2 regions of the Rhizobium sp. YTU87027 genome follow, and region 2 is predicted to be linked to the other one. Evidence: riboswitches for the same ligand, from Rfam matches in the RefSeq annotation. Region 2 holds a riboswitch; the other holds the start of a gene.
What was found. Region 2 has a riboswitch for FMN ahead of ribB (3,4-dihydroxy-2-butanone-4-phosphate synthase). Riboswitches for the same ligand answer to the same signal wherever they lie in the genome.

Region 1: it holds a riboswitch for FMN, as region 2 does, so the genes downstream of both, NBG89_RS05595 (DMT family transporter) here and ribB (3,4-dihydroxy-2-butanone-4-phosphate synthase) in region 2, are expected to answer to the same signal.

What each region holds. Positions count from the first base shown of each region.
Region 1 covers NZ_CP098440.1:1,104,950-1,112,092, forward strand. Annotated here, with positions in the region: gene clpX (ATP-dependent Clp protease ATP-binding subunit ClpX) at 1-609, shown strand, start outside; gene lon (endopeptidase La) at 1,023-3,437, shown strand; gene hupB (DNA-binding protein HupB) at 3,645-3,920, shown strand; FMN riboswitch at 4,043-4,191, shown strand; gene NBG89_RS05595 (DMT family transporter) at 4,273-5,172, shown strand; gene NBG89_RS05600 (esterase-like activity of phytase family protein) at 5,252-7,143, shown strand, end outside.
Region 2 covers NZ_CP098441.1:657,221-664,363, reverse strand. Annotated here, with positions in the region: gene NBG89_RS21870 (DUF1778 domain-containing protein) at 1-178, shown strand, start outside; partial or broken gene NBG89_RS21865 (GNAT family N-acetyltransferase) at 178-345, shown strand; gene NBG89_RS21860 (hypothetical protein) at 595-852, shown strand; gene ribB (3,4-dihydroxy-2-butanone-4-phosphate synthase) at 1,176-1,802, opposite strand; FMN riboswitch at 1,917-2,061, opposite strand; gene NBG89_RS21850 (glucose 1-dehydrogenase) at 2,167-2,949, opposite strand; gene tpiA (triose-phosphate isomerase) at 3,018-3,755, opposite strand; gene NBG89_RS21840 (SDR family oxidoreductase) at 3,760-4,548, opposite strand; gene NBG89_RS21835 (sugar ABC transporter ATP-binding protein) at 4,585-6,063, opposite strand; gene NBG89_RS21830 (sugar ABC transporter substrate-binding protein) at 6,092-7,021, opposite strand; gene NBG89_RS21825 (ABC transporter permease) at 7,136-7,143, opposite strand, start outside.

The DNA.
Region 1 (7,143 bases), on a different replicon from region 2:
GTGCCGCCGCAGGGAGGCCGCAAGCATCCGCAGCAGGAATTCCTGCAGGTCGATACCACGAATATCCTGTTCATCTGCGGCGGCGCATTCGCGGGCCTCGACAAGATCATCTCCGCCCGCGGCGAGAAGACCTCGATTGGCTTCGGCGCGACCGTCAAGGCTCCGGACGACCGCCGTGTCGGCGAAGTCCTGCGCGAGCTGGAGCCGGAAGATCTGGTTAAGTTCGGCCTCATTCCCGAGTTCATTGGTCGTCTGCCGGTTCTGGCGACGCTCGAGGATCTCGACGAGGATGCGCTGATCCAGATCTTGTCCGAGCCGAAGAACGCCCTGATCAAGCAGTACCAGCGCCTGTTCGAGATGGAAGACGTGGAACTGACCTTCCACGAGGACGCTCTTCGCGAGATTGCCCGCAAGGCGATTGTTCGCAAGACCGGTGCTCGCGGCCTTCGCTCGATCATGGAAAAGATCCTGCTCGACACGATGTTCGAACTGCCGGCGCTGGAAGGCGTTCGAGAGGTCGTCATCTCCGAGGAAGTGGCCCGTGGCTCCGCCCGTCCGCTTTACATCTATGCCGATCGTCAGGATGAGAAGGCCAACGCTTCGGCGTGAGGCATTAGAGATATCTTTACGATACGAACCGTGAATTTAAGGGGCTTGCCGTTGGCAGGCCCCTTTCTATTTCAAAACCAGTGCACGAGCCTGATAAATCTTGCTAAAGAGGTCTGAAAGCGCCTCTGTTACGGTTGCGGATTCCCACGTCCGTGGCAATTATGGAATGATTCCGTTGGTGTGTTTCGGCCTTGTGTGTTAGCCGGCGCGGAAGTGGTAAGCGCCGGCCAAGCCAGGCGCTCCAGAGTGAAGGTGTTCCGTTGTCGCATAGCTGTCATGTCCAGGGGGCACCGGCCATGGCGCAGCTTGAAAAGCATAGTCAGAACCTCCACTTGTTGTCTCAAGTGGAGTGCGGCCGGTTCTAGTGGCCGCGCCAGAAGAGCCCGGAAACGGGACGATGGAAAGGAAATAAAATGACGAAGAAAACGTCAGTTGCGAGCATTGCATATCCGGTTTTGCCCCTGCGCGACATCGTCGTCTTCCCGCATATGATCGTGCCGCTATTCGTCGGCCGCGAGAAGTCGATCCGTGCGCTTGAGGAGGTCATGGGATCGGACAAGCAGATCATGCTCGTTACGCAGATCAATGCGAGCGATGACGATCCGGAGCCATCTGCCATTCACAATGTCGGTACGGTCGCCAACGTATTGCAGCTGCTGAAGCTGCCTGATGGCACCGTCAAGGTTCTGGTCGAAGGTCGCGCACGCGCCGAGATCGATGCTTACACCGATCGTGAGGACTTTTACGAAGCCCTTGGTCACGTTCTCGAAGAGCCGCATGACGATCCGGTCGAACTCGAAGCGCTCAGCCGCTCGGTCGTGTCGGAATTCGAGAGCTACGTAAAGCTCAACAAGAAGATCTCGCCTGAGGTCGTTGGCGCCGCCAGTCAGATCGACGACTACTCGAAGCTCGCCGACACGGTCGCTTCGCACCTGTCGATCAAGATCACCGAGAAGCAGGAGATGCTGGAGACCACCAGCGTCAAGGCACGCCTCGAAAAGGCGCTCGGCTTCATGGAAGGCGAAATCTCGGTCCTTCAGGTCGAGAAGCGCATCCGCTCGCGCGTCAAGCGCCAGATGGAGAAAACCCAGCGCGAGTACTACCTGAACGAACAGATGAAGGCGATCCAGAAGGAGCTCGGCGACGGCGAGGAAGGCCGCGACGAGATGGCCGAACTGGAAGAGCGCATCTCCAAGACGAAACTGTCCAAGGAAGCCCGCGAAAAGGCCGATGCCGAGCTGAAGAAGCTGCGGCAGATGAGCCCGATGTCGGCCGAGGCGACCGTTGTCCGCAACTACCTCGACTGGCTGCTCGGCATTCCGTGGGGCAAGAAGTCGAAGATCAAGTCGGATCTCAACAACGCCGAAAAGATCCTCGAAGCCGATCACTTCGGTCTCGACAAGGTCAAGGAGCGCATCGTCGAGTATCTGGCTGTTCAGGCTCGTGCGACCAAGATCAAGGGTCCGATCCTGTGCCTCGTCGGCCCTCCCGGCGTCGGCAAGACCTCGCTCGCTCAGTCGATCGCCAAGGCGACCGGCCGCGAATATGTCCGTATGGCGCTTGGCGGCGTTCGTGACGAAGCTGAAATCCGCGGTCACCGCCGCACTTACATCGGTTCGATGCCCGGCAAGGTCATCCAGTCGATGAAGAAGGCGAAGAAGTCCAACCCGCTCTTCCTGCTCGATGAAATCGACAAGATGGGCCAGGATTTCCGCGGCGATCCGTCGTCGGCACTGCTCGAGGTGCTGGATCCGGCTCAGAACTCGACCTTCATGGATCACTACCTGGAAGTCGAATACGACCTGTCGGACGTGATGTTCATCACGACGGCGAACACGCTGAACATCCCTGCGCCTTTGATGGATCGCATGGAAGTCATCCGTATTGCCGGCTACACCGAAGACGAAAAGCGCGAGATCGCCAAGCGGCACCTGCTGCCGAAGGCCATCAAGGAACATGCGCTGCAGCCGAGTGAATTCTCGGTCAGCGACGATGCCCTGATGGCGATCAGCCAGCAGTACACCCGGGAAGCCGGTGTTCGTAACTTCGAACGCGAACTGATGAAACTCGCCCGCAAGGCGGTCACCGAGATCATCAAGGGCAAGACGAAGTCGGTTCATGTGACCGCCGAAAACATCGACGACTATCTGGGCGTTCCGCGCTTCCGCCACGGCGAAGCCGAACGCGAGGATCAGGTCGGTGTCGTCACCGGTCTGGCCTGGACGGAAGTCGGCGGCGAACTGCTGACGATCGAAGGCGTCATGATGCCGGGCAAGGGTCGGATGACCGTGACCGGCAACCTGAAGGAAGTCATGAAGGAATCGATCTCGGCGGCGGCGTCTTATGTCCGCTCGCGCGCTGTCGATTTCGGCATCGAGCCGCCTCGCTTTGACAAGAGCGACATCCACGTGCACGTGCCGGAAGGTGCTACACCGAAGGATGGTCCGTCGGCCGGTGTCGCGATGGCAACCGCGATCGTCTCGATCATGACCGGTATTCCGGTCGACAAGAACGTGGCGATGACGGGTGAAATCACCCTTCGCGGTCGCGTTCTGCCGATCGGTGGTCTGAAGGAAAAGCTGCTTGCAGCGCTTCGCGGCGGCATCAAGAAGGTGCTGATTCCGGAAGAAAACGCCAAGGATCTGGCGGAGATTCCGGATAACGTGAAGAACAACATGGAGATCATCCCGGTGTCCCGTATGGGCGAGGTGATCAAGCATGCGCTGATCCGTAGACCGGAGGCGATCGAGTGGGATGGCACGGTGGAAACGCCGGTCATTGCAACGGTCGAAGGGCTCGACGAAACGGGTGCAACCATAGCTCACTGAGCCTTGTTTGCCACATTCGCGCCCAATTGCTTAAAAACCCTGAAAAGGCTGGCGTTTTCGCCAGCCTTTTTTTGTGAAATTGGCACGCAGACTCTTGCATTTCCTTGATTTGCAGGGTCTTTGGGGTGCGGCGGGCCTGATGAACTCTATTCTGTGCCTGGCTTATAGATTTGAGTCGTTTCGAACCATTTAGAAAGGGGTGGAAACATGAACAAGAATGAACTCGTGTCCGCAGTTGCTGAAAAGGCAGGACTCTCGAAGACCGATGCTGCTTCCGCAGTTGACGCTGTTTTCGAAGTTGTCCAGGCCGAACTGAAGGGCAAGGGCGACGTTCGCCTCGCTGGTTTCGGTAGCTTCACCGTTTCCCATCGCGCTGCCACGAAGGGCCGCAACCCGTCCACCGGCGCAGAAGTCGATATTCCGGCTCGCAACGTGCCGAAGTTCACGCCCGGCAAGGGCCTGAAGGACGCCGTCAACGGCTGATACCAATTTGCTTGGCGGCCGGGCAACGAGGCCGGCGGTGCAAGTTTCGAAGGGTTCGGCCATGGCCGAACCCTTTTTGCATTTCGCGGACTTGTCGGCACGCGAGGTATATCTTACGAAATGGTTGTTCTCAGGGCGGGGCGAAAGTCCCCACCGGCGGTAAGAGTCTCGGCTCAAGCCCGCGAGCACCTTTTGGCCGGTGCCGAAAGGGTCAGCAGATCCGGTGCAATTCCGGAGCCGACGGTTACAGTCCGGATGAAAGAGAATGAGCGGTGCGGGCGAGGGCGGAATCCGTCCTCGCTGCGGTTCGCGCTCATGCGTCCTGATTTGTGTTGGTTTCGGAAAGAAAGACATGAATCAGACTTCCCCTACATTCTCTGCCCCGCGAGCTATGGTCGGTGCTGCGTGGATGATCGCTGCGGGCATCGCCTTCTCGATTCTCAATGTCATCACGCAATGGCTGACGATGACGCTCGCTTTTCCCTCCGCTTCGGCAGCCTTCTGGCAATATGCTTTTGCTCTGCTCTTCTCGCTGCCCTTTCTTCGGCGCGTCGGCCTTGGAGCTATGAGGACGCGCTATGCCTGGCGTCACATCGTGCGTGTCGCCTTGGCGGCATTTGGCGTGACGACCTGGGTCGCTGGGCTGGCGTCCGTGCCGATCTGGCAGGCAATCGCTCTGGTTATGACGTCTCCGTTCTTCATCATCATGGGTGCCCGCATCTTCCTTGGTGAATATATCGGCCCGGCGCGATGGGCGGCGACCGCCACCGGCTTCCTGGGAGCGATGATCATTCTGCAGCCCTGGTCGGATAGCTTCAGTTGGGCCGCGCTGTTGCCGATCCTCTCGGCCCTTCTCTGGGGCGCCTCATCGTTGATCACCAAGAGCCTTACTGGCGTCGAGCGACCGGAGACCATCACCGTCTGGTTGCTCGCCCTCCTGACACCCATCAACGGTGGACTGGCGGTGGCGGCGGGCTTCAGCATCCCATCCGGTATGACGCTCGTGCTTTTTGTTGCGGCAGGCCTCCTGACCGTGATGGCGCAGTATTTCTTGACACTTGCCTATTCAACGGCCGATGCCGCTTACATCCAGCCCTTCGACGATCTCAAGCTGCCCCTCAATGTTGTCGCCGGCTGGTTGGTTTTTGGCTATGCCCCAACGGGTTATCTCTGGTTGGGAGCGATACTGATCCTTGGAGCGTCGCTATTCATCATGAGGAATGAAATGAAGAAGGAACGCGGAGCCGCCTAGCCTCATCCGATTCGCCATTGTCATTCGGCTGTCATGCCCGTCCCGCAAAACGCCTCTGTATGAACTCATGGGGGATTTCATGACAGCTTTTTCTCCTAAGACAGCAATTGTTGCCGCGCTTCTGACGACGGTCGCGTTTCCGGCCGCCGCTGAAGCCGTTTTCAACCGCATCGCAACCTTTCCGGTGGCATCCAACCTGCCCGAGGGGAAAGACAAGCTTTCGACCACTTCGGCGGAAATCATCGCGGCCACCGACGACGGCATGACGCTGATCTATAGCGACAGTCCGCTCGGTGCGATCGGTTTTGTCGATATCTCAGACGCCAAGGCGCCGAAGGCCGGTGGGGCGCTGATGATGGACGGCGAGCCGACGTCCGTGGCCTCGGCCGCCGGCAAGGCGCTGGTTGCCGTTAACACGTCGGAGAGCAAGGCGAAGCCGTCCGGGCGCCTCGCGATCGTCGACGTTGCCACCAAGAAGATCGAGAACACCTGTGATCTCGGTGGCCAGCCGGATTCCATCGCGCTCAACAAGGACAAGACCCTCGGCGCGATCGCGATCGAGAACGAGCGCGACGAAGACGTCAACGATGGCAAGATCCCGCAGATGCCGGCAGGTGATCTCGTGGTGTTCCAGGTCAAGAACGGAACGGTCGATTGCGGCTCGATCAAACACGTCATGCTGACCGGCCTCGCAGGCATTGCACCCGAAGATCCGGAACCCGAATTCGTCTCGTTCAATGATCAAAACGAGATCGCCCTGACCCTGCAGGAAAACAACGAGATTGTCATAATCGACGCAGCGACCGTAACGGTAAAGGCACACTTCTCGGCTGGCAGCGTCGATCTGACCGGCATCGACACCAAGCGCGACGGCGCGCTGAAGTTTACTGGTGAACTCAAGGGCGTCTTGCGTGAGCCCGACGCCGTCAAGTGGCTGGACAATAATCGCTTGGTCGTTGCCAACGAAGGCGACTATCAAGGCGGTTCACGCGGTTTCACGATTTTCGAAAAGACCGGCAAGGTCCTCTATGAATCCGGTGCCTCCTTCGAACGCGCCGTCGCCAATATCGGCCACTACCCGGACAAGCGCTCTTCCGCCAAGGGTGTCGAGCCGGAAGGCCTGGAGGTCGCGACCTTCGGCGGCCAGAAATATATTTTCCTGCTTTCGGAGCGCGCTTCGGTCGTCGGTGTCTACAAGGATACCGGTGCAGAGCCGCAACTTGTCCAGATCCTGCCGTCGGGTGTCTCGCCTGAGGGAGGCGTGGCGGTACCGTCACGCAATCTGCTCGCTACGGCCAACGAAGTCGATCTTGGCAAGGATGGCGGCCCGCGGTCCCACGTGATGGTCTATGAACTTGGTAAAAGCGAGATGGCCTATCCGCAGGTCGTTGCGGCCGAAAAGGACGGCAATCCGGTCGGCTTTGCGGCACTCTCCGGTCTTGCCGCGGTTCCGGAAAAGCCGGGCCGGCTGTTTGCCGTCAGCGACAGCGTTCTCGCCATGCAGCCGACGATCTACACCATTGACGCAACCAAGAAGCCGGCCGTCATCACAGAGACGCTGACAGTGAAACGCGAAGGGCAGCCGGCACAGAAGCTCGACATCGAGGGTGTGGCTGTCGATGAGAAGGGCTGGTTCTGGTTGGCCTCGGAAGGCAACAGCGAGAAGCTGGTGCCGCACGCTCTCTATCACGTCAACCCGAAGGGCGAGATCAAGGAAGAGATTGCGCTTCCGAAGGAGCTCTTGGTGAACGAAATCCGCTATGGCTTCGAAGGCGTGACGATCGTCGGCTCAGGCGACGATGCGACGCTTTGGATGGCGGTCCAACGTGAGTGGAAGGATGATGAAAAGGGCATTGTCAAACTCGTCTCCTACAATCCGAAGAACAAGGAGTGGGGCGCCGTCCGCTATCCGCTCGACAAGTCCGAAGCGGGCTGGGTCGGTCTTTCCGAAATTTCCACTCATGGCGACAG
Region 2 (7,143 bases):
CTTTACGATCAATGCAGCCTACAAGTCTGCGATCGAAACGATCGCGGCCCATGAAGCGACCGGTCTTAAGGCTGTCGATCACACGGCATTTTTCGAGGCTCTCGATAACCCGCCTGCGCCGACGAACAGCCTGAAGGACGCTTTCAAGCGTCATCGCGAGACTGTCGTTTCCAAGTAATGGCAGAAGACGTACAGCCGAAACGCCTCATCGAGCCGCTCGATCCTTCCAAACACGATCGGGCGGCTTTTTCGTGTGGCGTTAGCCAAGTCGATAACTTTATCAAGAAGACGGCCAACAAGCTCACGAAGGCAGATCATCTTCGTGTTTGGGTGCTGACGGCGGAGGACGAGCGCTAAAGGGCACAAGCTCGTGTCGGATGCTGGTCCCGCCACACCGAAACCACTGGAGGTTAGGATGAAGCATTACCTGACGTTCGCAGCAGCATTTTCTATCGTCGGTCTGAACCTTGCTCTTCTGCAGCCGGTCGCAGCGATTGAGACCAATCCGCTGCTCGTTCCCAGTCAGCTGCCATACCGCCGCTTCCTTTTGATAAGATCAAAGATACAGATTGGGAGCCTGCAATTCTGGAGGCGATGCGGCTCGACGCTGATAGAACGGAGGAGATCTCCGAAAATCTGGAACCGCCGACGTTCAACAATACAGTATTGGCTCTTGAGCAATCAGGAGCATTGCTCGGCCAACTCAACGAAGCGTTCTACATGGTCGTTGGCGCGAACAACAACGACGTGCTCGAAAAAAACAGAGAAGGCAGTTTCCGAAAAGTTCTCCGAGCACCAATCGAAGCTCCTACGGAATCCAAAGCTATTTGCGCGGATCCAAGCCGTTTATGACCAGCGCAAGAAGCTCGGGCTCGATGATGATCAGGTTCATTTAGTCGAAAGATAGAAAGATATTTTGATCAATTTTCAGAATCTGGCGCCCGTCTTTCACCTGAGGCTAAAGGGCAGCTGACAGAGATCGAAAAGAAGATCGCGGCACTGCCCTCTATACGCCAGGCTTGGTTTAAAGCCCACCGGAAAGGAAGCACTTCCGTAAGAAGCTATAGACCGCGGGATTGGCGCCCGCGGCAGTACCTTGCTACCCGGCCGTCGGCTGGACGTCCATCTTTGGCTTCGGCGCGATTCCCCATAATCGCGCCTGCCAATTCCGAAAATCATGCGGCCTTAGAAGACAGGCTGGACGTTCTATACGCGATGAGATCTTCGATCGTGATTAGATGAAGACCGTGTTTTTCAGCAAACACTTCCAGCTCGGGTAGCCGAGCCATCGTTCCGTCGTCGTTTGCCACTTCGCAGATCACTCCGGATGGTGAAAGACCAGCAAGCCGGGCAAGGTCAACCGCCGCTTCCGTGTGGCCCGGACGAGAGAGAACACCGTTTGGATGGGCTCTCAGCGGGAAGATATGTCCTGGACGCGCAAAATCCTCGGGACGAGAACCGTCAGTGACGAGGGCCCGAACGGTCGCTGCGCGATCGGCAGCAGAAATCCCGGTTGTTGTTTCTGGGATATAGTCCACGGACACGGTGAACGCCGTTTTGAGCACTTCGGTATTGCGCGGAACCATCAGGGGAATATCGAGCTCGTCGAGCCTTTCGCCTTCCATCGCGACACAGATGAGGCCACGTGCGTAGTTCATCATGAACGCGATCGATTGAGGAGTAATTGCCTCGGAGGCAATCACGAGATCCCCTTCGTTTTCGCGGTCGCGGTCATCGACAACAACGACGATCTCGCCACGCGCAATCGCGGCGATCGCATCATCAATCTTGGAAATTGCCATTCTCTTCTGCCTTTCAAGGGTTGCCGCGGTGAGCGGCGAGCATGGCCTTTAACAGCCACAATTTTCCCTTGGGCGAACAAGCATACAAGTCGTCGTCAAACACGACGACCCCTGCGTTGCTCTCTTCCATCCGGACTATGACCGTCGGCTCCGGCATCTCACCGGATCTGCTGACCCTTCGCTTTCGCGAAGGCGCTCGCGGGCTCCGAGTTGCCTCGATACCGCCGGTGGGGAATTACACCCCGCCCTGAGAACATGCGTAACATAGACATTCACTGCATCAGTTCGCAAGAGGAACGTCGCGATAAACTGGCGAAAACTTCCTTCCCGCCATAAACGCACCGTTCCTCATCTTCGAACGGGGCTAGGACATGATCAAGCCACCATCAACATTGATCGTCTGGCCGGTGATGTAGGTAGCATCGTCGCTAGCAAGGAAAGTGACGAGGCCAGCGACGTCCTCGCCCGACCCAGCACGCTTCATAGGAATGCCTTCGACCCATTCCTTCATCAGTTCTCCAGGGCCATAATTGCCGAGAAGTTTGCCCCAAGCCTGATCGTTGTAGGCCCACATGTCTGTCTCGATGATGCCCGGGCAGAAGGCGTTTACGGTGATGTTTTCCTTTGCAACTTCTTTGGCGAGACTTTGAGTGATGCCCACAACGCCCATCTTTGAAGCAGCATAGTGTGGGGTGAAGATAAAGCCGTCGCGTGCCTGACCCGACGCCGTATTGATGATACGCCCACCGCGTCCATGCTTGCGCATCCGCAAAATCGCTTCCTGGGCACACAGGAAGACACCCTTGGTGTTAACTGCCAGAACCTTGTCCCATTCGCCTTCGGTCATATCCTCGATACGGGCAATGGTAATGACACCTGCGTTCTGAATGGATACGTCGATCCTGCCAAATTCCTTTTCCGCTGCGTCATAGAGTGCCTTAACGCTGGCCTTATCTGTCACGTCTCCGACAAACGAGATAGCTTTGCCACCATCCGCCTTGATCTGCTCAGCGACGGCATGGACCGAGTCTTCGTTGGCGGAAACCACGAGGTTGGCTCCTTCTCGCGCGAACCGCTTGGCAATTGCAGCACCAATACCGCGGCTTCCACCGGTGATGACGACGGTTTTGTTTTCGAAGCGTCTCATAGTCTTTCCTTCTAATTGTCTGACGATGTTGAAGCTCAAAGAGGCAGCCGAAATTCGTCAGGCCGTCTTCAGGAGGCGGCCAGAATGATCTCGGCGAAATCTGCAGCCTTCAATGATGCGCCTCCGACCAAGGCTCCGTTCACGTTGGCGACCCTGAGGATATCGGCAGCATTTGAAGCCTTTACCGAACCCCCATAGAGAATTCTCACCTCACGACCGTCCTCGCCAAGACGCTCTTCCAGCATGCGCCTGATGGAAGCATGGATCTCTTCGATCTGCTCCAAGGTCGGAATAAGGCCAGTTCCTATCGCCCAGACGGGCTCGTATGCAATTGCAATGTTGGAGCTTGAGGCACCAGCCGGAATTGACCCACGCAGCTGCCCATCGATGATCTCAACCGCCCTTCCCTCGTCACGCTCACTGCGGGTCTCACCCACGCAAATGATTGCCGTCAGTCCGGCCTTGTGAGCCGTAGTCACCTTGCTGGCAACCGTAGTGTCGGTTTCAAGATGTAAGACGCGACGTTCGGAGTGGCCGATAATGACGAAGCGAGCACCCACATCAGCAACCATTTCCGCTGAGACATCCCCAGTATACGCACCTGAAATATGCGCGTGGCAGTCCTGGGCGCCGATTGCAATGTTCGAACCATTGGATCGCACAGAAGCCTTTTCGATCAGCGTGAAGGGCGGGCAGACGACGATATCGCACGCCGCCGTGCCCGTTGTTCCCTTCAGCGCCTCGATCTCAGCCAGGGAGGAAGCGAGACCGTTCATTTTCCAGTTGCCTGCTATAAGCTTTCTCATGGCATCACCAGCAGCAGAAGCCACCGTCGACGAGGAGATCGACGCCGGTGACGAAACTCGCGGCATTCGACAGCAGGAACACGGCTGGACCCACCATCTCATCGACCGTTGCCATGCGCTGCATCGGTGTCTGCTCCTCAAACAGCTTAGTCTGATGAACCATCTCCGGGCGCGTGTTCATAGGCGTCGCAGTGTAGCCAGGCGAAATCGTGTTGACGCGAATCCCGCGCTCAACCCATTCCATCGCCAACGACTTCGACATATGAATCACGCCTGCTTTGGAGGCGTTGTAGTGTGCCTGGCTCAGTCCCCGGTTGACGATCACGCCAGACATGGACGCAATGTTGACAATGGCACCTCGCCCGTTCTTCAGCATCGCGCGAGCCTCGGCCTGGCAGGAAAGAAAGACGCCCTTGAGGTTGATGTCCATCAACGTCTGGTACTGGTCCTCCTCCATCTCTTCCGCGGGATTGGCGTTGGCTATACCAGCCGCATTGACAGCAAGTTCCAATGGGCCCAGTTCAGCCTCTGTCCGCGCAACAGCGTCGCCGAGAGATGATCTGCTGGTGACGTCGGCCGCGATTTGTAGTGAGCGCCGACCGGCAGCCTGAATGAACTTGGCTGTATTGGCTAGACCATCATCTGTGCGACGATCAAGCAACGCGACGTCTGCACCGCACTGCGCAAGACCAATAGCAATACGCTGGCCAATTCCGCTTCCTGCGCCGGTTACGAGGGCAACCTGGCCGCTGAGATCGAATAGCTTTGGGGCGTTCAGAGAGATGTCGGGCATCGCTCTTCCTTTCTATAAGTGCATTGTTTCGTCTATTTAGATTGTCGCTAGCTCCATGACGGAGACATCGTTCGCCTCGTCACGGTTGAGAATTCCTGCCTGCTTGCCCTGCGCGAGGACCAAGATGCGGTTCGATACACCAAGAACTTCCTCGAGGTCCGAGCTCACGACGATGACCGCAACACCCTGTTTGGCGAGATTTGCAATGATGTCGTAGATACCCGCGCGGGCGCCGACATCGATGCCCCGGGTGGGTTCGTCGAGGACAACGACCTTCGGATCGCGCATCAACCATTTTGCGATGACGACTTTCTGTTGATTGCCGCCAGACAGGTCGGAGGCATACTGCTCCACACGACCTTTTACGCCAAACTTGGCGACGGCCTTTTCCGCAAACGAACGCTTTGCGCTTGGCGTGATCCAACCACCACCCAGCTTGTCCAGATTGGCGTAAATTATGTTCTCGCCGATCTTGTGCCCGACGACCAGCCCTTGATCTTTGCGATCCTCGGGAACCATGACAATACCCTTGGCAATCGCGTCAGCGGGGTCGCGCAGTTTAAGTTCCTTGCCTTCGAGCTTGATCGAGCCAGCGCCGATTGGATCCGCTCCAGATATGGCACGAACCAGTTCTGTACGACCGGCTCCAACCAATCCTGCAATCCCGAGGATCTCGCCCGCCTTGACATCAAAGGTCACGTCGCGGAACGAATTTTCAGGCGAACTTAGACCCGAGACCTGCAGCACCGGCCGGTCGGTCGGTACTGGGAGCGTCGGAAACATCCGTTCCAGCGAACGTCCGACCATACTTTCGACGATGGTGCGCACGGGCGTGGAGCTGTCAGCAAATTCCTGTACGCGCTCGCCGTCACGCAGCACGACGATGCGGTCGGTGATCTTCTTGATCTCCTCCATGCGGTGAGAGATGTAGATGATGCCGACGCCCTCCGAGCGTAGCTTTCGGACCTGCTCGAATAGTGCCTCGGTCTCGGCGCCGCCAAGAGCAGCCGTCGGCTCGTCGAGGATGAGCAGCTTGGCATTGAGAGCAAGTGCCTTGGCGATTTCGATGAGTTGTTGATTTGCAGTGGAAAGTCCTTCGACCTTCCGTGTCGCCGGAATGTGCAGGTTGAGGCGGGCGAGCTGTTCTTGGGCGCGGCGAACCATCTGTGCACGATCAACAACACCGTTCTTCATCGGCCAACGGCCAATGAAGACGTTTTCTGCAATGGTGAGCTGTGGCAGGAGTTGCAGTTCCTGATGGATCAGGACAACGCCCTTGTCGATTGCCTCTCTTGGGGTAGCTGGGGCATAGGGCTGCCCCAGCCAAGTCATCGATCCTTCGGATGGCGTGCGCGAGCCGGCGATGATGCCGGAGAGCGTTGACTTTCCCGCTCCGTTCTCGCCGAGAAGTGCAACCACTTCGCCGGGGTAGACATCCAGGCTGACATTCTTCAGGACCTGGAGCGGTCCGTACCGCTTGGAAATGCCTCTCAGGGAAAGAACCGGATCAGTCATGGCACACCTCCTCAAGATCTCAACGCTGTTACGGATGGTTGGCGATGAAGCCTGCAACGTTTTCCTTGGTCGTCAGCGTGGCATCGAGGAGCTGTACTGGCGGCACCTTTTCTCCAGCAACAAGCTTTGCGGCGTTTTCGACCGCGTCGCGGCCCATCTTCTGTGTCTGCTGTGTGGCAGTTACGTCGAAGACGCCCTTGCTCAACGCTTCAAGGGCAGCAGTATCGCCATCGAAGCCGCCGACCACGATCTTCTGCGAAGGGTTGGCGACCTTAATCGCCTGAGCGGCACCGAGTGCAAGTGCGTCCGCTTGCGCAAAGACGATTGAGACGTCAGGATTTGCCTGAAGCATGTTCTGCATGATCTGGAAGCCTTCGTCCTGGCTCCAGATGTTCGAATACTGCTCGGCAACGACCTTGACATCCGGATTTGCCTTCAGGGATTCAGCGCAACCCTTGGAACGGTCGACTTCCGGCGTCGTGCCCTTCTGGCCGTGGATGATAACCATCTTACCCTTGCCGCCAGCCTGCTTGAGGATGTAGTCGCAGACGTTCTTCGCGGATGCTACCGAATCCGTTGCCAAGAAGGTGTCGCCGGGCGCACCGTCGGCGTTTCGGTCGACGTTGACGACAGGAATGCCCGCACTCTTGGCCAGTTTGACTGGAACGGTTGCGGCGGCAGCGCCTGCCGGAATGTAGATCAATGCGTCGATGTTCTGGGTCAGAAGGTCCTGGATCTGGTTGACCTGTGTTGGGCCGTCTCCCTTCGCGTCGACTGTTACGACTTCGATGCCACGCTTTTTGGCCTCAGCTTCTACCGATTGCTTAATTTGGTTGAAGAAGTTTGCCTGCAAGTTGGCGACGGCCAAGCCTACTTTCTTTAGTTCAGCCGCATGAACGGGGCTGAGCGCGAGACCGAGCAGGGCAGCAGACGCGAGCATGGTACGTGCAATTTTCATAGTAGTTCCTCCGTTGTTGGATAGGACCCTCGGGTAACACCTCCCCCTTGGGGTATTGATCCGCCCCACGCGTGGGGCGGAATTCCTAAGGCCGCAGAACTGCGGCAGCTGTCGTCAGGCGC